Regions from separate parts of the Vibrio aestuarianus genome, predicted to be linked through region 3. Evidence: predicted binding sites of a transcription regulator. Region 3 holds the regulator's gene; each other region holds the start of a gene.
What was found. The regulator PurR, encoded in region 3, represses purine synthesis genes. The targets are predictions, from matches to a motif close to TNANGNAAACGTTTNCNTNA.
Positions count from the first base shown of each region.

Region 1: a site for PurR is predicted at 3,297-3,316, ahead of glpX (class II fructose-bisphosphatase). Genes of this name have one in related genera too.
Region 2: a site for PurR is predicted at 3,399-3,418, ahead of MCT08_RS16015 (formate--tetrahydrofolate ligase). Genes of this name have one in related genera too.

Region 1 covers NZ_JAKNYQ010000001.1:562,775-571,187, reverse strand. Annotated here, with positions in the region: gene MCT08_RS02740 (bifunctional aspartate kinase/homoserine dehydrogenase II) at 1-1,611, shown strand, start outside; gene metF (methylenetetrahydrofolate reductase) at 1,845-2,735, shown strand; gene zapB (cell division protein ZapB) at 2,811-3,053, opposite strand; gene glpX (class II fructose-bisphosphatase) at 3,371-4,378, shown strand; gene pfkA (6-phosphofructokinase) at 4,571-5,533, opposite strand; gene fieF (CDF family cation-efflux transporter FieF) at 5,793-6,701, opposite strand; gene MCT08_RS02710 (CpxP family protein) at 6,807-7,307, opposite strand; gene MCT08_RS02705 (response regulator) at 7,497-8,183, shown strand; gene cpxA (envelope stress sensor histidine kinase CpxA) at 8,183-8,413, shown strand, end outside.
Region 2 covers NZ_JAKNYQ010000002.1:532,599-541,011, reverse strand. Annotated here, with positions in the region: gene MCT08_RS16035 (YrhK family protein) at 1-546, shown strand, start outside; gene MCT08_RS16030 (siderophore-interacting protein) at 849-1,643, shown strand; gene phnR (phosphonate utilization transcriptional regulator PhnR) at 1,678-2,382, opposite strand; gene yjjG (pyrimidine 5'-nucleotidase) at 2,518-3,192, opposite strand; gene MCT08_RS16015 (formate--tetrahydrofolate ligase) at 3,447-5,195, shown strand; gene msrB (peptide-methionine (R)-S-oxide reductase MsrB) at 5,332-6,465, shown strand; gene folE (GTP cyclohydrolase I FolE) at 6,547-7,200, opposite strand; gene moeA (molybdopterin molybdotransferase MoeA) at 7,353-8,413, shown strand, end outside.
Region 3 covers NZ_JAKNYQ010000001.1:2,108,698-2,117,110, forward strand. Annotated here, with positions in the region: gene cmoM (tRNA uridine 5-oxyacetic acid(34) methyltransferase CmoM) at 1-176, opposite strand, end outside; gene elyC (envelope biogenesis factor ElyC) at 292-1,104, shown strand; gene torR (two-component system response regulator TorR) at 1,198-1,908, opposite strand; gene torD (molecular chaperone TorD) at 2,165-2,812, shown strand; gene purR (HTH-type transcriptional repressor PurR) at 3,081-4,088, shown strand; cyclic di-GMP riboswitch class I at 4,253-4,338, shown strand; gene MCT08_RS09740 (TfoX/Sxy family DNA transformation protein) at 4,453-5,040, shown strand; gene MCT08_RS09745 (TVP38/TMEM64 family protein) at 5,160-5,852, shown strand; gene MCT08_RS09750 (putative signal transducing protein) at 5,864-6,172, shown strand; gene MCT08_RS09755 (alpha/beta fold hydrolase) at 6,202-7,002, opposite strand; gene glgA (glycogen synthase GlgA) at 7,144-8,413, opposite strand, start outside.

The DNA of each region.
Region 1 (8,413 bases), 1.5 Mb from region 3:
GTCGCTCAAAGCTCGATGGATTTGCACTTACGTTGCAGTTATCAACCCGAGTCCGGTTCAACCCATATCGAGCGTGTGCTTGCTTCTGGACGTGGGGCTAAGATCATCACCTCGTTAGAAGATGTCTTGCTGATTGAGCTTTCCTTTAGCCACGGTCATGACTTCCAACGTCTGCAAAGCAGCGTTTTGCGCAGCTTACAACGTGCCCAACTTGAACCGCTAGCGTTTGAAGCCCAAGCTGATCAACACCGCTTACGTCTAGCCTACACCACTGAAATTTCAGGAGGCGCTCTCGCCCACCTTCAAGACACGGCTTTCGAAGCTGAAATTAAACTCAAAGAAGGGTTTTCTTTAGTTGGCGCGGTTGGCGCTGGCGTCACCAAAAACCCAAATCACTGCTACGGTTTTTACCAACAGTTGAGATCATCCCCGGTTGAATTTATTTGTGAGTCAGAGTCTGGGCTTAGTTTAGTTGCCGTGCTACGCAAAACCGCAGTAGAACCACTAGTAATAGGAATGCACAATCAACTTTTCCAAGCGCAAAAACGTGTTGCGTTAGCGTTATGTGGTAAAGGTAATATTGGTTCGAGTTGGCTGAAATTATTTGCAGAGCAAAAATCAGAGCTTGAAAAGCGACGTGGAATGAACTTTGAACTGGTGGCGGTTATCGACAGCCAAACCTATTGGTTTGATGAACAAGGCATCAATGCTGAATCGGTACTCGAACGATTTAATGATGAAGCCATCTCTTACCAAGGTAAGGAATGGCTACAACACCTGAGTAATATCCAAGGATATGATGATCTCATCGTGTTAGATGTCACAGCCAGTTCTGAACTCGCAGAGCGTTACCTCGATATTGCCGAGCATGGCATGCACTTAATTTCCGCCAACAAAGTCGCAGGCTCCGCCTCTAGTCAGTCGTATCATCAAGTGAAAGATGCTTTTGCTAAGATCAGCCGCCATTGGTTATACAATGCAACGGTTGGCGCAGGTTTGCCTATCAACCATACCGTTCGTGACCTACGTGAAAGTGGTGATGATATTGTCGCGCTGTCAGGCATTTTCTCTGGCACGCTATCATGGCTATTCCAACAATTTGATGGTTCGATTCCTTTTAGTGAGTTAGTCGATCTTGCTTGGCAACAAGGCTTAACAGAACCCGATCCTCGTAGTGACCTCGATGGCTCTGATGTGATGCGCAAGCTGGTCATTTTAGCTCGTGAATCTGGCCTACACATTGAGCCAGAAAACGTAAAAGTCGAATCACTGGTACCTGAAGAGCTTAAAGATCTATCGTTAGATGACTTCTTAGATAAGAGCCAACTACTGAGTGAGAGATTGGCTGAACGTCTTGAAAAAGCACAACGTGAAGAAAAAGTGCTGCGCTACGTAGCAAGGCTTGAAAAGAATGGTAAAGCCACTGTTGGGGTTGAAGCGCTGGATCGCGAACACGCTTTAGCTAATCTCCTGCCGTGTGACAATATTTTTGCTATCGAGAGTAAATGGTATCGTGATAATCCATTGGTTATTCGCGGGCCAGGAGCAGGCCGAGAAGTCACAGCAGGAGCAATCCAGTCGGATTTAAACTTGCTGTCTAGTTTTCTTTAACTAAAGGAGCCATTGGCTCCTTTGTTTGTTTTTGGCCAACAAAGAATGCTATAACTGATTACGAGTTATATTGGTGTTTCACTTGAGTTCTGCTCACATTCAACATGAATATTCTTCATGATTACAGTGTTGACATTAAAACGTATTCAATACATTCTGTGGACATATAGACGTCCAAACGTCAATTCAAGGGATTTTAATTTGGCGGGAAGTTCGCCACAGGGAGAAGTAAGATGGGATACACACACGCCAGTCATATCGATGCACTAAACCAAAACATTGCAGAGCTGTCTGACAATATTAATGTGTCATTTGAATTTTTCCCACCGAGCTCTGAAAAGATGGAAGAGACGCTGTGGAATTCGGTACACCGCTTAAAAACGCTGCAACCAAAATTTGTTTCTGTCACTTATGGTGCAAACTCTGGCGAACGCGACCGTACTCACTCCATCATTAAAGAGATCAAAGATCAAACCGGTTTAATTGCAGCCCCTCATTTGACTTGCATCGATGCATCACGTGAAGAGCTTATTCAAATTGCTGACGATTACTGGAACAACGGCATTCAAAGCATTGTGGCATTGCGTGGGGATATTCCTGTCGGTGGTGGCAAGCCAGAAATGTATGCTTCAGATCTGGTTGAGTTACTAAAAGCACGTCATGATTTTGATATCTCTGTTGCCGCCTTTCCAGAGGTTCACCCTGAAGCAAAAAGTGCACAAGCTGACCTACTTAATCTAAAACGTAAAGTTGATGCCGGTGCCAACCGCGCGATTACCCAGTTCTTCTTTGATGTAGAAAGCTACTTACGTTTTCGTGACCGCTGCGTGGCGGCGGGTATTGATGTTGAAATCGTACCGGGAATTTTGCCTGTATCCAACTTCAAACAAGCCTCGCGCTTTGCTGCACAAAACAATGTCAAAGTACCTGGTTGGATGGCAAAACAGTTCGATGGATTAGATGATGACCCAACCACTCGCCAGCTTGTCGGGGCAAGTCAAGCTATCGACATGGTCAGAATTTTAAGCCGTGAAGGGGTAAAAGATTTCCATTTCTATACACTAAACCGTGCCGAAATGACCTATGCGCTATGTCATACATTGGGCGTAAGACCGAAAGCATAACCATCCAGTAAAAGAAACTTAAAATAACAATGCCGACATTCGTCGGCATTGTTATTTTAATCGTAAGCAGAAAGATTACTCTACGTCATCCATCTTACCTAATAGGTTACGAATACGGTCTTGCCATGCGGCATGTTCTTGCTGCATTTGTTGTGCTTTTTGCTCAAGCTCTTCACGACCCGCTTTTAGCTCATTAGCTTCAGTGATCAACTGCTGTTTCTCTTCTTTTAACTCTTCAACTTCCATTTGCAGAAGTGCAATTGTGTCAACAGCGGTTTGAATTTTTGCTTCTAGTAGTTCTAATACTTCAAAAGACATGGTGCATACCCTTAATGATTCGGTTGAGGTGAACATAATTTCACTTATTGAGCCATTCTACTCAGCCCGGCGCTTATAAACACTCACTATATGCGAAATTTTTCACTATTCGGTTAAAAAACAAACTCAAATTGACCCTAGCCTAACTTAAGCCACACAGCGACTCGGAAAAACTGTATTTCTCCACGCTGATTTCGCAAATTTAACGCTTGGATTTGATCAAGTGCAATCCTTACGAACTAAAAAAGCAAACGTTTCCGATTTGATATGTTAAAATCGCCGCCGAAATTTCCTATTCCCTTTTCTTTGGAGTTAGCATGAAACGCGATTTAGCAATGGCATTCTCTCGAGTAACCGAAGGTGCTGCACTGGCTGGTTATAAATGGCTTGGTCGAGGCGATAAAAATGCCGCAGACGGCGCGGCAGTCGAAGTCATGCGTAATCTTCTCAACAAAACCGAAATCTTAGGTGAAATTGTCATTGGTGAAGGCGAAATCGACGACGCGCCGATGCTTTATATTGGTGAGCAAGTAGGCCTAGGTGGCGACAAAGTTGATATCGCAGTCGATCCCATTGAAGGTACTCGCATGACCGCTATGGGGCAATCTAACGCGCTGGCTGTATTAGCCGCTGGCGAAAAAGGAAGTTTCCTTAAAGCCCCAGATATGTACATGGAAAAATTGGTGGTTGGTCCTGGTGCAAAAGGCTGTATTGACCTCAACAAACCATTAAAAGAGAACCTAGAAAATATCGCCGCAGCACTCAATAAACCACTCGATACCCTAGTCGTCACCACTTTAGCCAAACCTCGCCACGATGCGATGATTGCACAGATGCAACAGATGGGCGTTCGCGTTTTCGCTGTGCCTGACGGTGATGTGGCTGCTTCTATTTTAACTTGTATGCCAGATAGCGAAGTGGATGTGATGTATTGTATCGGTGGCGCACCAGAAGGTGTGGTATCTGCCGCTGTCATTCGCGCTCTTGATGGCGATATGCACGGTCGTCTACTGCCTCGTCATGAAGTAAAGGGCAATACCGAAGAAAACCGCATTTATGGCGCAAAAGAGCTCGCTCGTTGTGCTGAAATGGGCGTTGAAGCGGGTGTAGTGCTGAAAATGGAAGACATGGCGCGTAGCGATAATGTCATTTTCTCTGCAACCGGCATCACCAAAGGTGATTTATTAGAAGGTATAACGCGTAAAGGCAATATTGCGACCACTGAAACTCTATTGATCCGTGGCCGTTGTCGTACCATTCGTCGTATCAAATCAATTCACTACTTGGAACGCAAAGATCCTGAAGTACGTGAAATCATCCTATAGTGTGAAAAGACAAAAAGACCGCAAATGCGGTCTTTTTTTCAAGTTCAATTTACAACATATCCCCAAACAACTTGAAGTTTCAGGTAGGCGGCAAGTGAGTGAATCCCCATGAGCATAGATAAACTATGTGATTGGGGTGAGCAAACGTAGCCAACACCGCTGCAACTTCAAGTAGGAAGGGTATAGCTCAGATTAGAACAACTCTTCAGCCACTTTGAACAAGTCATGACGTACTGGACGCTTCATGTTTTCGATAGCATCAATGATGTCATGATGAACTAACTGCTCTTTTTGAATACCAACACAACGACCACCTTGGCCATCAAGCAGTAGGTGGACAGCGAAGTTACCCATGCGTGATGCTAATACACGGTCAAATGCTGTTGGACGACCACCACGTTGAATGTGACCAAGTACTGTCGCACGAGTTTCACGACCCGTCGCTTTTTCAATTTCTTTCGCCAGTTGGTTAGCGTCCATCATTAGCTCGGTTAAAGCAATAATCGCGTGCTTTTTACCTTTCTTAATGCCATCTTGGATATTGGCGGTAAGCTGCTCCATATCCAGGCCAGTTTCAGGAGTAATGATGTACTCACAACCACCAGCAATGGCAGACATCAGCGTCAAATCACCACAGTGACGGCCCATGATCTCAACAATAGAAATACGTTGGTGAGATGAAGAAGTATCACGTAAACGGTCAATCGCATCAATGACTGTATTTAATGCTGTTAAGTAACCGATAGTGTAATCGGTACCTGCGATATCGTTATCGATAGTGCCAGGCAGACCGATACATGGGAAACCCATCTCAGTCAGTTTTTTTGCGCCCATATAAGAGCCATCACCACCGATAACCACAAGAGCATCGATGCCGTGTTTTTTCAGGTTTTCAATCGCTTTCTCACGAATCGCTACTTCACGAAACTCCGGGAAACGTGCCGAACCAAGGAATGTACCACCCTTGTTGATCACATCAGAAACACTTGAGCGGTCAAGTTGCTTGATACGGTCTTCGTACAGGCCAAGGTAGCCATCATAAATACCATATACTTCCAAATCAGCACCTAGCGCAGTACGAACAACACCACGAATTGCTGCATTCATACCAGGTGCGTCACCGCCACTTGTCAAAACACCGATTTTCTTAATCATGCTCACCCTCGATTTTTTGTAAACTTAATACTAATTTTAACGCTGCCTGTTAACGACAAACAGGCAACAAAATCTTGATAATCTACGCGCAATGTTACCTTTCCTAAAAAGGAATACTACTGTTATTTGCGTGAAATTATGTAACTTTGCTACTTATGTAAGAGTATTACAGCTTTGCGTTAATACTTTGTTGATTCACATCAGAATCACACTTGTTTATTACTCACACAAAAGATAGCCAATAAGCGTATTTCTGTCGCTACCAGCCTTGTGTTTTTTGCTTTTTTTCTGAGCCAAACACAACTGAGTAAGGATCTTGATGGATTAATACATCTGCCCCAGGAAAAGCGTCGAGCAATTTATCTTCTACATCATCAGCAATGCGATGCGCTTCAATCAATGGCATGTTGTCATCTAATTCCAAATGCAATTGAATGAATCTTACAGGTCCTGACATTCGTGTTCGCAATTCATGAACCCCTAATACCCCTTCAACAGACAGACACTCGGCATGGATCTGCGCTAATTCTTCATCAGGTAGTTTTCGATCGAGTAAGGTTTGAATCGCTTCCATCACCATACGAAATGCACTGTATAAGATATAAAGACCAATCCCGACCGCAAATACCGCATCTGCCTGCTTAAAGCCATACCAGCTCAGTGCTAGCGCCAGCATAATAGCAGCGTTCATGAAAAGATCAGTTTGATAATGTAGAGAATCAGCGGCTATCGCCTGACTGCCGGTTTTCTTCACCACATGCTTTTGGAACATCACCAAACCGGATGTTACTACCATGGCAAAGAAACTAACGTAAACCCCATATTCGGGAGAGGTTAATTCATGTGGGCGGAAAAATCGGTCAACACCATTAAGAATGAGGAAACAGGCAGAACCTGAAATAAACATCGCTTGCGCCAGTGCGGCCAAGGACTCTGCTTTACCATGCCCAAAGGCATGCTCTTTATCTGCCGGTTGTAATGCATAGCGCACCACAATCAAGTTGACCACCGAGGCAGCAATATCGAGTAAAGAATCGATCAGTGAGGCAAGTAAACTGACAGAGCCTGTGATCCACCAAGCGATCACTTTGACAATCAGAAGCACGGTTGCAACCATTGTGGCTGTCCATGCGGCAAGGGTAACCAAGCGGGCGTATTCTTGTTTCATAGCACCGAAATCATGAAGAAAGTGTAGTGAAAGTATACCTTCTCCAGCTGACAATGAATATGCCACAAAAATGAACAGGCCTCATAGAGAGGCCTGTTGTGGTAATTAACCGTTTTTCTTCATCTTTTTTTGGCCATTTGCCATACATTTTTGCATGCGTTCTTGCTGCAACTCTTGGAATTTAACTTTTTGTTCTGGAGTGAGCACACTCAACATGTCATGACGCTTTTCAAGCATTTTCACACGATGAGATACTTGCTGGTCAACCATCTCTTTTGCAAGTTCATTCGCAGCAGCTTCATCAAAGTTATCGGCTAGCACCAAGGCTTGAACTTTAGCGTGATGCGCCTGCATCTGAGCTTGCTTTTGACCTTTAAATTCATTTTTCATTTGATCACGGTTTGCGCCGCGCATCTCTTTGAGTTTTGCTTGTTGGTCAGCCGTAAGGTCTAATTGCTGCATAATGCCGCGATCTGCTCCACGACCACATTCATCATCAGATCCTTTGTGTTGCCCTTTACCACCACCGTATGCGAAAACACTAGCAGTACCAAGAGTAAGAGGAAGTACAACCGCAGCAAGTACCATTTTTTTTGTCATGTTCATAATCTATTCCTTCACCAAGTGGATTGTTAAGAGGCTGTGTTCTCAGCGCTTGAATATAGAATAGATGCTACAAGGTAAAGCGACGTATAGTGAGCGTAAAGAATCGTAAAGAGCGACTCACCCACTGAATATCTGCGCTATTTCACAGTAAACTATACCCAAATAACCTGATAACGCACGAGGCTGCACATGGCACATATTCTTCTAATTGATGACGATACCGAGTTAACAAGCTTACTCAAAGAAGTTCTAAGCTATGAAGGCTTTGAAGTATCAGAGGCCAATGATGGAGAAGCCGGTCTCGCTACGATACATAGCGGCATTGACTTAGTGTTGCTGGATGTGATGATGCCCAAGCTTAATGGCATGGAAACACTCAAACGGCTACGAGAGAACTGGTGTACTCCAGTGTTAATGCTGACCGCTAAAGGCGAAGAAATCGACCGAGTAATTGGCTTGGAATTGGGCGCTGACGACTATTTGCCCAAACCCTTTAGCGACCGCGAATTACTGGCCCGCATCCGCGCTATCTTGCGTCGATCACAGCCCAATAACAGCACTAAATCGAGTGATGTTATCGAATGTCAGGACATTCAGGTCTATCCGAGTAAACAAGAAGCTTATTGCCAAGGTCAATTACTCGACTTGACCACCACTGAATTTGCGCTACTTACACACTTTGTGCAAAACCCAGGAGAAACACTCACTAAAGAAAACCTCAGTATCGACGTATTAGGTAAAAGACTCGCCGCATTTGACCGCGCTATTGATATGCACGTTTCAAATTTACGAAAAAAATTACCAGAGCGCATTGATGGTAAGCCACGCATCAAAACGCTACGTGGTCGTGGCTATTTAATGATTTTGGAGGATTAATGCACCTACCCAAAATAAATAGCCTCTATGGCCGTATTTTTGCCATTTTCTGGCTCACGATGCTACTGGTACTGATTGCAGTGCTAGCTTTGCCACACCTTGACCCTCGTAAAACACGCGATCTTCCTAGTGATGAATATCAACGCCTTGAGATGCTGAAAGAAAAGATTGAGCATACCTTTAAAAACGACAGCGAATTAACGCGAATTCTTTTTCAACTAGAAAGCAGT
Region 2 (8,413 bases), on a different contig from region 3:
TACTCTGTACTTGGACAGTGGATATTCTTTACCGGTTCTATGTTTTACCTGATCGTCAATGTTCATGATCTTTTTGATGTTCATCGTTACTGGCAAGGCAAAAACTGCAACCACCCCAGAAAGCGATTGGAGTATTCGGCCGCATATATCTATTTTGTAGGAACATTGCTGTTCGTAATGGGCAGAGTGGTGGTGTTTGTTGATAACAACTACTCGGCACATAGTGCGTTAATGTTTACTATCGGCAGTGCATTATTTGTCATTGGTGCTAGCGTGAACATCCTCGCCGATACCAAAAACAGCGTAGCGACAGAAGGCCAGTTAACCAATTTGACAGCAATCACATTTATTGTTGGTAGCGTACTATTCGCAGTGGGTTCATTTCCAGGTCTTTGGGAAGGTGGCGTGCCTACTGAAGTCACTCAACTTTCTAGTTACCTTTCATGGCAGTTTCTCATTGGTAGTCTGTTGTTCTTTTTTGGCGGGGTGTTTAACTACTGGCGAGCGTATCACTTTATCCAGCGAAGCTTGGGTACTAAAGCTTAGCTTTGGGCTGCAACATAAAGGGCTTGCAGCGGATGAGTGACAAGTTGAACGCACGTTCCTAACTAACAAATTTCTGCACCTAATTTGTTTATTTTTAAAGAGTATTCTAGATGGTTGATTTAGAAAGCTAGCAAGTTTCCACTTGAAAAAAGCCTTTGATTCTTAGAGGCTTTTTTCTATTCATATATGACGATTCATTTAATAAAAGTAAATTAACGTAAATGATATCTATTATCATTGATAAGTAGTGCAACTCAGGATATGGTGACAAGATAATTAATCTAAATGATGGTATCAGCCCAATGCTAGAGAAAGAAAAAAAGCCAACTCGAAACTTCTACTCACTCACAGTCATTCAATCTCAACAAATTTCACCGTCTATGCAACGCATTACTTTACAGAGTGATGATATTGCACACTTTGGTAGCGAAAGCGAAGGCGGCTATATAAAATTACTGTTCACCGATCATGGTGATACGAATATCTCCTCAATTTCACCGCAACAGCGTCCAGTTATGCGTACTTATACAATTCAGCACTTCAACGCCGAAAATAATAGTATTGAGGTTGATTTTGTTCGTCATATTACTAAAGACTTACAATGCGGTTTTGCAGCAAGATGGGCGATAACGACAAAGGTTGGAGACACCATATCCATTGCAGGGCCAGGCAAAAGCCAAGGCATTAATACGGCTGGTGATTGGTTTTTCCTCGTCGCTGATATGACAGCGATTCCAGCCCTAGCCTCGCAAATTAAATTATTGCCTAATAATGCCAAAGGATATGTTGTGATTGAGGTTGACCACATTGATGACAAGCGTGAATTGGCTGTCCCCGAAGCGATTGAAATTGATTGGGTAGTTAAAGATCAAACATCCAATTTAACGCAATCCGTTATTTCTAAGCCTTGGATCGGCGACAACGCTTCGGTTTGGTGTGCTTGTGAATTTGATACCATGCGCTCACTTCGTCAGTATTTCCGTAATGAGAAAGAAGTAGAAAAAGAAAACATTTACATTAGTAGTTATTGGAAACAAGGCGTCAGTGAAGATGGGCATAAACAACTAAAACAAGATGATGCCAAAACTCAGTCATAACCTCATGGTAAAAGCTAAAATTATTGATACAAGGTTAGCCAATCAGTTTTACTGATGATTCAATACAGATAGCATCATGTCGCCAATATTCGATACAGCCATCAATTACCTCTCCTTGTTGGTTGTAATTGACTCGCTTAATAAGCATTGCCGGTGTTCCTGAGGTTGCTCGCAAAGCGTGGGCGATATTGCCAAGCAATGAACTTGTCGTCATCTTGTAGCTGATACTATGATATTCAACACCGAAGGTTTCTTTATACAAACTTGTCAGTGATGGGGATAAATCTAAGCCTAGCAAATTAGGGAATTTATCAGGACAAACGTAATTTGTTACGTAAGCGACCGGACGATCTTCTAGATAGCGTACCCGTTCAATCTGATAGATATCTGAAAAAGGTTTTAATGCTAATAGCGCTGTTGCTTGCTTATTGGCCAGTACCGCTTTCGAATGAAGAAGTTGAGTTTTGGGTTGACGATTTTGTGCTAATGCTAGTTTGGTAAAGCTTAAAGATTGCGCTGGGTCGTAACGCAATGGCTGTGGTGAGATAAACCAGCCACGGCGATCCTCGCGATAAATCTTACCTTCTGCTTCAAGTAATGACAGTGCCTCACGTAAGGTTACGCGGGTAGTATCAAATGACTCTGCCAGTTTCCGTTCCGCAGGAAGCTTCTGACGTGGTGTCAGCATACCTGTCTCAATTTGCTCAACAATCACATCTTTGATTTTTACGTACTGCACCAACAATCCCTTGCTTTATGTACGGCGGTTATACCGGTCGTATTACATAACTTGCCAAAATAAAGGTGCTTGATTAGCTCAACCACCTGAAAACTAAGCCATACCATCAACAGACGATCTTATCATTTAGTGCTATTACGCGATAAGAATTTCTTTAAGCTCATGCAATGAGCGCACATTATAATGTGGTTCTATACCATCAATATCAGAATGGCCAACGGTATTGAGCCAACAGGTTTCAATGCCAAATTTAAGGCCACCAAGAATATCGGAATGCGGGTTATCCCCCACCATCAGTACTTTACTCTTGCAAGGGTTACCCATTTTTTCTAACGCATGAGCAAAAATTCCGTTATCAGGTTTGGCTATACCCACTTCTTCGGAAATAATTACATGTTCAAAGTAATCAGTCATGCCTGTTCTCTGCAAACGAATCGCTTGTAACTCTGTAAAACCATTGGTGATGATACCAAGTTTAGCCTTACCTGTTAGTGCTTCTAGTAGCTCTTTAGCACCAGGTAATGGCGTGCAAATATCTGCCATAGCTTCAAGAAATGCACTATTAAGATCAGCTGTCGTGGTTTGCAGTTTTTCGGCCCAAGCTTGAAAGCGAATATGCTTGAGATCGGCTGCATTAATCACTCCATTTTGATAATCAACCCAGAGAGGTTTATTTACCTCTTGGTACTTGGCAAAGTCAATTTCATCAAAAATCACTCCCTTGCGTTCAAACATTAGCTGCATACCTTTGAAGGCGTCGAAATGAAACAAAGTCTCGTCAGCGTCAAATAAAATCCAATCGTATTTCATGGTATATCCCTCAGTAACTTGCGCGCAGTGTAAATTGTTTTTGAATCTACGACAAACTGAACAATACTCCGTTACTTCGGATATCAATAGATACGTAAAACCAGAAGCTTAAGTTGATCAAAATCAGCATTGCGTTAGAATTTAGCATCAATCGAATATTCGACCACCCATAATACTTTACAACAAACATTTTGACGTTATTATCGCGACGCAAACGTTTTCCTCACCTATTAATGACTTCCGATGAGGGTTTTATGCTGCCAGACATTGAAATTTGCCGTGCAACAAAATTGACACAGATTGATGCTATTGCCGCTAAGGCAGGCCTAGATCCGACTGAATTCCATAGCCAAGGACGTTTTAAGGCTAAAGTTTCTCTTTCTTGCTTAGATAGACTTCACACTCATCCTGAAGGTAAATTGGTTGTTGTTACCGCCATCACTCCAACCCCCTTGGGCGAAGGTAAAACAGTCACCACTATTGGTCTATCACAAGGGATCGCGAAATTAGATCACTCTGTCATGGCATGTATTCGCCAACCTTCTATGGGGCCAATCTTTGGTGTGAAAGGCGGAGCCGCTGGCGGTGGTTATTCTCAAGTTGCCCCAATGGAAGAGTTAAATTTACATCTAACCGGTGACATTCACGCAGTTACGGCTGCGCATAACCTCGCCGCTGCCGCTATAGATGCACGGATTTATCACGAGCAGCGATTAGGTTATGAAGATTTTGAACAACGTACGGGCATGAACGCACTGAAGATTGACGCAAACAAGGTCGTCTGGAAACGCGTCATGGATCATAATGATCGTGCACTTAGGATGGTCACAGTCGGTCAAAATGAAAGCGGTAAAACCATCAATGGTTATGAGCGGCAAGATGGGTTTGATATCTCTGCCGCATCAGAGCTGATGGCCATTCTCGCCTTAGCGGAAGACTTGCGTGATTTACGCCAACGTATTGGACGCATCGTGGTTGCTTATAATTTAAATGGTGACCCTGTAACCACAGAAGACTTGCAAGTAGCTGGCGCAATGACCGTTAGTATGAAAGAAGCGATTGAACCAACGCTCATGCAGACTTTAGAAGGTGTCCCTACCCTTATTCATGCTGGTCCTTTCGCCAATATCGCCCATGGCAATTCGTCAATTATTGCGGATGACATTGCTACGCGACTTGCCGAATTCACCGTCACTGAAGGTGGCTTTGGTTCAGACATGGGCTTTGAGAAAGCGTGTAATATTAAAGCGGCAACATCAGGGAAAGCGCCTGATTGCGCAGTCATTGTGGCGACATTACGTGGGCTAAAAGCTAACTCTGGTTTGTATGAACTTCGCCCCGGACAAGCTGTTCCTGACTCGCTATTTGAACCAGATCAAGCTGCACTCATGGCTGGTTTTGATAATCTCAAATGGCATATCAACAACGTCAATAAATATGGTGTTCCTGCGGTGGTGGCTATCAATCGCTTTCCACAAGATACTCTGGAAGAAATCGAACAACTAACCGCTCTGATTCAAGCCTTACCGAACAACGTTGAAGTAGCATTGAGCGAAGGTTTTGCGCTCGGTGGAGAAGGTACAACAGATCTTGCAAACAAAGTGATCGCCCAATGTCACAAGCCCAATCAATTTACTCCTCTCTATTGCTCGCAAGATTCGATTGAAACCAAACTCAACGCAGTGGCTCAAAAAGGGTATGGTGCAGCGGGAATTACATTAAGTGAGGTAGCCAAAGCACAAATGCGTGCATTCCAAGCTCACGGTTATGGTCATTTAGCGGTTTGTTTGGCCAAAACTCCTTTATCTATTTCTACCAATGCAGCCATTAAAGGTGCTCCAAAAGAGTTTGATGTTCCTATTCGAGAACTTAGATTATGCGCAGGTGCTGGTTTTATTTATGCACTATGCGGCAATGTTATGACCATGCCAGGACTCCCTGACAAACCCGCCTTTATGGCATTGGATATTGATCAGCACGGCAATATCATCGGTCTTAATTAATCACTAAGTTAGCTTCTGGAAAGTCACCCATTTGCAGAAGCTTTCAATAAAATTAACTATTTTTATCTCTGTGCTGTAAGTTTTTGCACTTTTTACCGTTCTTTACGTATATCAATAAAAAAAAGTAAGGTCGGTTATGAAACGTTTTACTCCCATCTTTATCTCGATAGCGTTATTCGTTCCTATCGTTTTTTCACTGTTTAGTCAGGCAGAGACTAAACCACAGAAAATGCCCAGCATTGGTAACGTCGATGTCGCCACACTCGCTGGCGGGTGTTTTTGGTGTACAGAATCTGATCTTGAGAAACTCAACGGCGTGATCAATGTCGTATCAGGTTATGCCGGCGGATCGATGGAAAACCCGACCTATAAACAAGTTTCATCGGGTAAATCCGGCCATATTGAAGTGGTGCAAGTAACGTTTGATCCTCAAATTGTCAGCTATGAGCAGGTGTTGGATCATTTTTTCCGTCATATTGATCCGACCGATGACAAAGGGTCATTTGTCGATAGAGGCCCACAATATCGCCCTGCGATTTTCTATCACAATGCAATGCAGAAGCTGACAGCAGAAACCTTCATGGCTGACATCGATAAGCTCGGTATCTATAAAAAACCGCTGAAAACAGAACTCATCCAATATACTACATTCTGGCCGGCAGAAGATTACCACCAAGATTTTTATAAAAAGAGCAAAGTGCGGTACAACTACTATCGCTACGCATCTGGGCGTGACCAATATTTAGATGAAATCTTTGGTGAAGATCGTAATGAAAATCCAAAGACATTACGTCAATTAATTGATGCAAATAAATCGGAGGCAAGCCTTAAAGTCTATACCAAACCTTCTGACAAGGAGATTCGCGCCAAACTGACTGACCTTCAATACTACGTCACCCAAGAAGAAGGCACCGAGCGCGCTTTTAATAATGAGTATTGGGATAACAAAGCCGAGGGTATTTATGTTGATATTGTCACTGGTGAACCGCTGTTTTCTTCAACCGACAAATACAAATCTGGCACTGGTTGGCCGAGTTTTACTAAACCAATAAATGAAGCATATATTGCAACGAAGACTGATTTCCGCTTAGTTTATTCAAGAACAGAAGTCAGAAGCCGTTTTGGTGATTCTCATTTAGGGCACGTATTTGACGATGGTCCTGCCCCAACCGGGTTACGCTATTGTATGAATTCTGCGGCAATGCGCTTTGTTGCAAAAAATGACATGCAAGCTCAAGGTTATAGTGAGTATCTTGCTTTGTTTGAATAAACGTTGAAATTCAATATTGGTCAGATACGTAAAAAGCCCCGAAAACTATTTCGGGGCTTTTTATTGAAATCAATGGGACACTTATCGTAAGCCGTGAAGAAATTCCGCACGAGTAGCAGGATTAGACTTAAAAATACCACCCAATGCCGTCGTCGTCGTTTCACTGGTTGCGTCCATAACACCGCGTGATTTAACGCAGTAATGCGTTGCATCAATAGTTACCGCTACATCATCAGATTCAAGTAAGGTTTGCAGTGCCACCAGAATTTGTTGTGTCATTCGCTCTTGAACTTGTGGACGTTGAGCAAAAAAACGCACAATACGATTGATTTTTGAAAGTCCAATAATCTTGCCGCGCGGAATGTAAGCAACAGCAGCTTTACCATCGATCGTTACCAGGTGATGCTCACAAGTGCTGGTTACGGTGATATCTTTCACGCGAACCATTTCACTTACATTCATCTTGTTTTCAATGACAGTAATTTTGGGAAAGTTTTGGTAATCCAAACCAGAAAAGACTTCATCAACATACATTTTTGCAATGCGATGCGGGGTTTCTTCGAGGCTATCATCAGTCAGGTCAAGACCAAGCAGTGTCAGGATCTCACGCATATGGTGTTCAATTTTTTCTTTCTTCTCTTCACGAGTTACCGCATTAGGACACATTGGCGTCTCTAAACCGCGGCTCTCTAGCGCATCTTTAACCAACTTTGCTGATTCGCTAAGACCTAACATTCCGATTCCTCTTACTTTTACCCCTTTCGGATGGCAGACAAGGATACTCGGAATTTTGAATAATTACACCCATATTTTATGGATGGTCATTCTTACCAAAAGACAATCTATGATAAGGTTATTGAAAAGAAAAACGACAATAGGATTCTAAAATGGGCTGCTGTGATGCTCCGGGCTTAATGCCTATCGAAGACGCGATGGACACAATGTTAGCGCGAATCAAACCAATTCAAGTGACACTGCAACTTCCATTAGCTGAAGCTCTTGGCTACGTATTGGCAGAAGATGTGCTTTCGCCTATTTTTGTCCCGCCTTTTGATAATTCAGCCATGGATGGGTATGCGATACGCTTGAGTGATTTAGCAAAAAATCAAATACTACCATTGGCAGGAAAATCTTTTGCTGGCGCTCCCTTTGAAGGTGAGTGGCCTGCTAATACGTGCATCAGAATCATGACAGGAGCGAAGATCCCACTTGGATGCGATGCTGTGGTTATGCAAGAAAATACCGATGTCACTGATGCTGGTATTGTCTTTAAACAGTCGGACATCAAGCCACAAAACAATATTCGCCCGACCGGTGATGACATTAAACAAGGTGATCTTGTTTTAGCGAAAGGCGCTCGCTTAACACCACGTGATATTCCCATGATCGCCACACTCGGCATTAGCCACATTACCGTTTTTCGCAAACCCAGAGTTGCCTTTTTCTCAACTGGTGATGAGCTCAAACCGCTAGGGGAGTCTTTAATTGACGGACAAATATACGACAGTAATCGCTACGGGATTAAACCTCTAATTGAGAACTTTGGTTGTGAAGCGATTGACCTTGGCATCATCCCCGATTGCCCTGCAACATTAAAAGCAACGTTCGAAAAAGCCCAAAACTTAGCGGATGTGGTCGTCACATCTGGTGGTGTGAGTGTCGGCGAAGCCGATTACACCAAAGATATTTTGCAGGAACTTGGCGAGATAGGCTTCTGGAAACTAGCGATTAAGCCGGGCAAACCATTTGCGTTTGGTGAGCTTAGTAATGCTTGGTTTTGTGGTCTTCCAGGTAACCCGGTGTCAGCAGTACTAACTATGTACGTATTAGTACAACCGATGCTCGCTAAATTGGCGGGACATAGCAAATGGCAAGCACCTGAATCTATCCCAGCCATCACGAAAACGGCATTCAAAAAAGCGCCAGGCCGCACAGATTACCAGCGTGG
Region 3 (8,413 bases):
GCCAGTCCACCACCCGCATCCAAAATATGCAAGGGTTGGGGGTTGGTGCCAAACATGGCGAGTAATTGCTCGATATCTTCCCAAACAATGACTTGGCGTATCTCACCTTTGTCAGAGCCATATATGTTTTTTGCAAATTTGTGGGCAATATCGTCGAAATTCCGGTCTTCAGTCACAGTCGCTTGGGGTATGATAACGAATCGTGCTGCTATTCTGTCATAGGAATGGCAGGAATAAAGAGGCTTTATGCCTTTTTATATTCAAGTGGTGTTTTTTCGGACTATTTTGTTTATGTTTGAGCTGAAAAAAATTATTTCCTCATTATTAATGCCTCTCCCGGCGATGCTTATCCTCGGTTTTGTAGGTTTAATGCTTATTATGTTCACAGCCAAACGTAAAACTGGCTGTATGATTGTCTTGTTATCTTTGACGACTCTATTCCTGATCTCTTTCCAACCTTTCGCTACTCGTGTTCTGATGCCGTTAGAAAGACAGTATTCTGCATTCCTTCCTAGTGAAGGAGCGATTGATTATGTCATGGTACTTGGTAGTGGGCATGTGGTTGACGATCAAATTCCCCCCACGTCTGAACTCAGCCGAACCGCACTGATGCGCCTTAGTGAAGGCATTCGAGTGATGCGCATGTATCCCGGTTCAAAATTAATCTTGTCTGGTTACTCTGGCGGCTCCGAATTTAGTCACGCTCGCATGTTAGCAACCGTAGCGCTCGCACTCGGAGTGAGTAAATCCGATATCATTTTGCTTGAAACCGCGAAAGATACATGGGAAGAAGCAAGACAAGCTGCTGCCTTTGTTCAACAGCGCAAGTTAGTACTCGTCACTTCAGCGAGCCATATGCAACGCGCATTAAACGAATTTTACTCGGCAGGACTCGCCCCTATTCCCGCGCCAACCAATTATCTAGCGCAAAACAATATCGCTCAGGCTTGGGAAAAATACACACCTCGAGCTCGCTACTTAGAACAAACGGAGCGCTATTGGTATGAGACCTTGGGGCTATTGTGGCAAAACCTACGTGATTGGGCATCCGGCTACGAGGAAACGGCTTTAGAAAACGCTCCACAACAAGAAAGCAATTTGTAAGATACATAAAAAACCGAAGTCTCTACTTCGGTTTTTTATTTTCTGGCATCTCAAATAACCCAACGAGATACGTGTTTTATCGAAAATAAACGACTAATCTCCGGCAAACATATACCCTTCCCCATGCACCGTCACAAAAATTTGTGGGTTTTTAGGGTCAAATTCCATCTTCGCTCTCATCCGTCTAATCAAGACATCAATCGTACGATCATTAGGCGCATCAACACGATGACTGATCATATTCAAAATACGTTCTCGGCTCAGTACTTGGTTAGGATAAGAAGATAATGCAACCAACAACTCATACTCAGCTTTTGTCAATTTTACCGGTTCACCACTTCGACTAAGTGCACGGCGTTGAATATCAAATGACCATTCACCAAATCGAACGAGATTACCATTTTGAGAAGTATCGCCAACAGTCGATTGATTATTGGCTGTCGATATCCGCCATAAAAGATTTTTTACACGAACTAACAGTTCACGTAATTCAAATGGTTTGGTGACATAGTCATCAGCCCCCATTTCGAGACCAACAATTTTATCGATGCTATCCGTGCGACCTGTAACCAGGATGATTCCAATATCAGATTGACTACGTAGTTCACGCGTTAACATCAAACCATCCTCTCCCGGAAGGTTGATATCTAACATAATCAAATCAATAACGTTGTTCTGAAGCGCCTCTCGCATTTGAGTACCGTTCTCCGCCTCTGTAACGGTATAACCTTCATTTTGAAAGTACCCGGCCAGTTTACTGCGAGTTACTGCGTCATCTTCAACAACTAATACGTGATAGCTCATGTACACCACTTATTTATATGGAAATGCCTAAGTCTCAGTATGAGACTATGTACAAATTTATTCTATTCATAAATCGTCATAATTCTATCATCGCAGGCTAAAAATAGAGAAAAATGCTGGTTTATTGATTCAAAACAACCTTCCAAGACGGTATTAATTAAATAACAATTTCTGTCATATTTTTTCATTTATATAGTGATAGCTATTCATTTTTATTCGCTAAACTTAGCAGAGTAATTATTTTTGGAGCAAGATGATGCAAGAAACTAAAGCCTTTAATGAAAAGCGTGCCGAGATTTACTGGTGGCTTTCGAGCTTATTTGTCAAAGAGCTAACTGAGCAGGAACTAGAACAATACCATACTCAGGCCATTCGCTCATTTCTTACTGGCTTAGGTGACAACCAAACCCTTAAACCTGCAATTGACAAACTAGTCGATGCATTAAATCGACTCATGGATAGGGAAGATGCTCAACTAGAGCTTGCCGCTGATTTCTGTGATGTTTTTCTAAAATCAAATAAAGATTCTGCTCTGCCATATGCCTCTATTTATATTGGTCAATCAGGTCTTCTCAATGCTGAACCAGCAAAAGCGATGACCGAATTAATGGCATCACATAACATTGCGGTAAGCACATCGCTGAATGAGCCAGCCGATCACATTGCTATTGAATTAGATTTTCTGGGGAATTTGATCATTCGATCCAATGAGCTAGAACAGGAACAACATTTAGATCAAGCCTTTGTCGAACAGTATGAGTTTATCCAACAGCATATCCTCTCATGGGTGCCTCAGTTTAGCCTTCGATGCCAACAAATTGATCAGTTCGGGTTCTATAGCGCATTAACCGAACTGCTAGTGGCATTTCTTCAATTGGACTGCAAGTATTTGTCTAACGATTAGTGCGTCTTTACATAGATACACAATAAATCAGTCAACTGTGACAATTGACTGATTTATTAAGCAGATTTTTCATTGCCTGATTGACGTTTGCAGACTAAAATCTTGACTGAAAACGATAAAAAATTATTTTTAAGATGCAAACCGCTGTTTCCGGCGGTTTTTGTGTTTTTATTACTTTTAGGCTTCAATCTTAACAAGGTAATAAGCCTAACTCTGCTGAATGGTAAGCTGATTCAACCGTTCTGCAATTATCGACAGGAACGAATTTATGGCTACGATTAAAGACGTTGCTCGCCTCGCTGGCGTATCAACCACCACGGTATCGCACGTGATTAACAAAACTCGCTTTGTTGCTGAAGCTACACAAGAAAAAGTGATGGAAGCAGTAGCGGAACTCAACTATGCGCCAAGTGCTGTGGCTCGTAGCTTGAAATGTAATACCACCCGTACGATCGGTATGTTAGTTACCCAATCCACTAACTTGTTTTTCTCCGAAGTTATTGATGGCGTGGAAAGCTACTGCTATCGCCAAGGCTATACGCTCATTTTGTGTAACACGGGCGGTATCTATGAGAAACAACGTGATTATATTCGCATGCTAGCAGAAAAGCGCGTTGATGGTATGTTAGTCATGTGTTCAGACCTCACTGAAGAGCTTCTGGAAATGCTCGATCGCCATGCCGATATCCCTAAGGTGATAATGGACTGGGGCCCAGAAAGCTCTCAAGCTGATAAAATCATCGATAATTCTGAAGAAGGTGGTTATCTAGCGACCAAATACCTTATCGATCATGGTCACACTGAAATTGCATGTCTAAGTGGTCACTTCGAAAAGGCAGCCTGCCAAGAGCGAATTCAAGGCTTCAAACGCGCACTTGCAGAAGCGAACCTAACTGTGAATGAAAACTGGATACTGGAAGGTAACTTCGAGTGTGACACTGCCGTATTAGCCGCAGATAAAATCGCAGCAATGGATAAACGTCCAACGGCTGTATTCTGTTTTAACGATACTATGGCTTTAGGTTTAATGAGTCGCCTACAACAAAAAGGTATCCGTGTCCCTGATGACATGTCAGTGATTGGCTATGACAACATTGAGCTCGCTGAATACTTTTCACCGCCGCTAACCACCATTCACCAGCCTAAGCGCCGTGTAGGAAAAAATGCATTTGAAATTTTGTTAGAACGCATTAAAGACAAAGAGCATGAAAGACGTATTTTTGAAATGCACCCAGAGATTGTTGAGCGTAAAACAGTTAAAAATATAAAAAAATAAATCAAATTTTTGCTCGTTAATCGTTCGAAAGTCAAAACTGCCCATATTCTTAAAATTAGGATTACATTTGACTTTCAATCATGAAACTTTTGAGATGGGCATCACATATAAGAGATACAAATGTGATGTTTGTCCAATTTTTTATTTATTCTAATTCTTAGAAGTCACGCACAGGGCAAACCATTTGAAAGAATGGGACGCAAAGCCTCCGGCCTAAACCAAAATATTGGTAGGTAGCGGGGTTGCCGATGGCAATGATACTAGCATTAAGTTTACTCCTTACTGACACACTTTCTGCATAGAGTTGCTAACCTCTCGGACCTGATTTTGGTGGCGTATTACCTATACACCGAGAATTTACAACATGGATAAACCAGTACTTAAAGATTCAATGCGACTATTCGAACAGTTTGGACAAGTAAAATCTCGTTCAATGTTTGGCGGTTTCGGTATTTTCGTCGATGACACTATGTTTGCTTTGGTCGTAAACGATAAACTTCACATTCGCGCTGATGATGTGTCTACAAAACGCTTTGTACAGCAGGGCTATGAGCCTTATGTATATAAAAAGCGCGGCTTTCCTGTCGTCACTAAATATTTTGCATTACCTGATAATTGCTGGAACAACCCGCAACAAATCTTGAGAGACGCATCTGTCGCACTTGAAATTGCCAAGCAAGAACGTGAAGTTCAAGCTCAGGCAAAGCCAGATCGCTTGAAAGATCTGCCCAATTTGCGTCTTGCAACGGAAAGAATGCTCAAAAAAGCAGGTATTGAATCGGTTAATGATTTACAAGCGAAAGGTGCTTTAGAAGCGTACAAAGCCATTCAGCAAACCCACTCTTCGACTGTCAGTTTAGAATTGCTTTGGGCTTTAGAAGGCGCGATTGAAGGAAAACACTGGTCTGTTATTTCGCAATCTCGTCGTGATGAACTCGCCAATAATCTATAAACGTTAACCACAACCTTTCAAAAAGCGCTCGCACTTCATTGCGGGCGCTTTTTTATTCCATTTTGAAATAAAAGTTCGACTTTCCATGTCCTATTCACTATATCTAGTGTAAAAACGCGGTGAGAAAAAGCATGAATAAAAAAATTGTCTTGGGTCTAATCCTATTAATTACCATCATTCTGCTAGCGATGAATTTTGGCCAGTATCTAACCTTAGAAAACGCCAAAGCACAGCAATTACTGCTCAATGAGCATATTGAACAAAACTTTGTGAGCGCAGCTGCACTCTATTTCTCGCTCTATATTTTAGTCACGGCATTTTCGATACCTGGGGCGGCAGTGGTAACTTTATTAGGCGCGGCGCTATTCGGCTTTTGGACTAGCCTACTTTTAGTCTCCTTTGCCAGTACTATCGGGGCAACCCTAGCTTTTTTAAGCAGCCGCTTTTTACTGCGTGAATGGGTGCAAGACAAATTTGGCTCAAAACTGAAAGCGATAAACCAAGGTGTGGAAAGTGATGGCGCTTTCTATCTATTTTCTCTGCGCTTGATACCTGTCTTTCCATTTTTCTTGATCAATTTGTTAATGGGCTTAACACCACTTTCCACTGTTCGCTTTTATTTAGTTAGCCAGTTGGGGATGTTGCCAGGCACTGCTGTCTATTTGAATGCAGGCACACAGTTATCTGAAATAGATAGTCTATCTGGTATTATTTCACCGTCCGTCTTGCTTTCATTTGCACTGCTTGGATTGTTTCCCATGATAGCGAAATGGGGTCTATCTAAATTCAACAATATGACCAAAACGACTTAGAGCCAATCAACATGAAGATATTCGTCTCGAACTTATTATTAGAAGCACATATCGTCAGTCATCTCTTGCAGCAAGAAAAAATTCAGTGTGAAGTCAGGGGAGAAGGCCTGTTTGGTTTACAAGGTGAATTGCCTTTTGGAGAAGAAACTAACCCTTATGTATGGCTACTCGATGCTCATAAAGAACGTGAAGCTCTTGCAGTTATAGAAACTTACCGCGATAACCATGAACAAAATGTGTCCAACTGGTACTGCCAAAAATGCGGAGAAGAGAACGAACCGCAGTTTTCTGCCTGCTGGCATTGCAGTTCAGTTCAGTAGCTCCCATTGACCGTCTACTCGTATCGAAATTAGCGAGACATATTCTGTTGAATGAATTCAATAGAGTGTCGATTAAACATCTCCGGCTGTTCAACATTACAAACATGTCCACAATTGGGTATTTCTAACAGAATACTCTTTTTGTGGTGTGCCACCATGTCCTTGACGGGTTTAATGAACATATAGTCTCTCTCGCCCATCAGATAAAGAGTCGGGATTGGTAGTTCTTTCTCTTTAAAGTACTTCATTAAAGGGTTAACTTCCGAAGTCAGCATAAACCAGCGTTTAAACTCTTTTTGGCACAGTTTTCTTGCTTCTCGTATGAACAGATGTCGAGACTCTTTTTGAGTACGTTGTGGCATAACAATATAAGCGAACAATCGATATAGCCACATATAAGGAATGATATGCTTACTTAAATTGCCTACCTTAACTAGCACCTGCGAACGAACGTCAAAACGCGTCACCGCACCACCTAACACCATCGTTCTAACACGACTAGACGCTAATTCAGCAAGGTTTCTGACAATAATTGTTCCTAGTGACATACCAACAAAATGGGCAGATTGGATTTTCAGATGATCCAACACTTTGAGAATATCTTGTGTAACTGATTTAAAAGTATAGCGATTGGCCATTAATTCTTTAAGTAACTGATTGGATTTGCCGTGACCACGGAGGTCAATTAACAATAAATTAAAATGTTCTCTGTATGCTTTTATCTGCTTAAACCAGATAGATGAGCTTCCCCCTGCCCCATGGACAAAGACAACCCATTCATCACTGGTCGGATGATGGTAAGTTTTATGGAAAAGTAAACTCTGAGACATATTGAGATATTTGTTCGCAATCAATGAGTATTAAGACTACCACAAAATACCAAGACTGTTGGCAGCAGGATGTAAAATTATGTTTGGTTTATCTGCTCTATAGCATTAAACAAAGGCGCCGAAGCGCCTTTTCATTTGTTATTAACTAAATAACGCGTCTTGATACATTTTGATGTATTCTTTCGCTGAATCTTGCCAACTAAAATCTTGTCGCATAGCGCGTTGCTGTACTTCTAACATTTTATCTGGATGCTGAAGATAAAATAGCATCGCCCGTTGCATAGTAATCAGCAAAGCCTCAGCAGACGGTTCATGGAAACCAAAACCCGTTGCTTCATCAGGGTACTTATCGTAATCACGAACCGTATCTTTCAGGCCACCGACTTCACGCACAATAGGCAATGTGCCGTAAGCCATGCTATAGATCTGATTCAAGCCACACGCCTCAAATTCTGACGGCATAAGAAAGAAATCTGAACCGGCTTCAACCAAGTGCGCGAAACGGTTGCTATAAGCTTCAACAAAGGCAAATTTATGTGGATACAATGAAGCGATTTTCTGCAAACGAGTGGCAACTTCAGGTTCACCCGTCCCAACAATAATCACTTGGACATCATTACGTAAAAACTGCTCAAGTATGGGTAGAATGTAATGAAACCCTTTTTGGTGAGTTAAACGACAAACCATACCAAACAGCGGTAATGAACGTTTAGGTAATTGCAGCTCTTCTTGCAGTATCTGTTTGCTTGCTAATTTACCCGCATGCAGCGATTCCGCCTCATCTGAATAGCCAAGAGGAAGATATTCATCCTGTTGTGGATTCCATTCACTGTAATCACAGCCATTGACAATGCCGTGAAGATCCCTTGCTCTGTGTACAAAATCATCAACCAGTCCATGAGAGCCCAAAGGCGTCAGCAATTCAGATGCATAATTAGGACTGACTGCATTAATTTTATCGGCAAAGGCAATACCTGCACGCAGCATGCTAACGTGATCATGCCCATATTGCAGAAACTCCATACCAGATAAATTTAATTCAGGAATAATTTCTAATTGATGATAAGAGAAGATCCCCTTGAAGATAGCATTATGCACCGTCAAGACACTCTTCATCTCAGAAAAATATGGGTCGTGTTGATAACGAGTTCTAAGCAAGAAAGGAACTAATCCTGTATGCCAATCATTAGCGTGAATAACTTGCGGTTTTTTGCCTAATTTCGGCAACACATCCAGACTCGCTGCTGAAAAAAAGCCAAAACGTTCACCGTTATCTGAATAGGCTTGGTTATTCTCACCATACATTTCTGGACGGTCAAAATAATGTGGGCAGTCGATCAAATAGACTGGTACACCATCAAGCTGCATTTCACGCACTCGATATTGGGTGTGAGGCCAATGATTAAGCTCA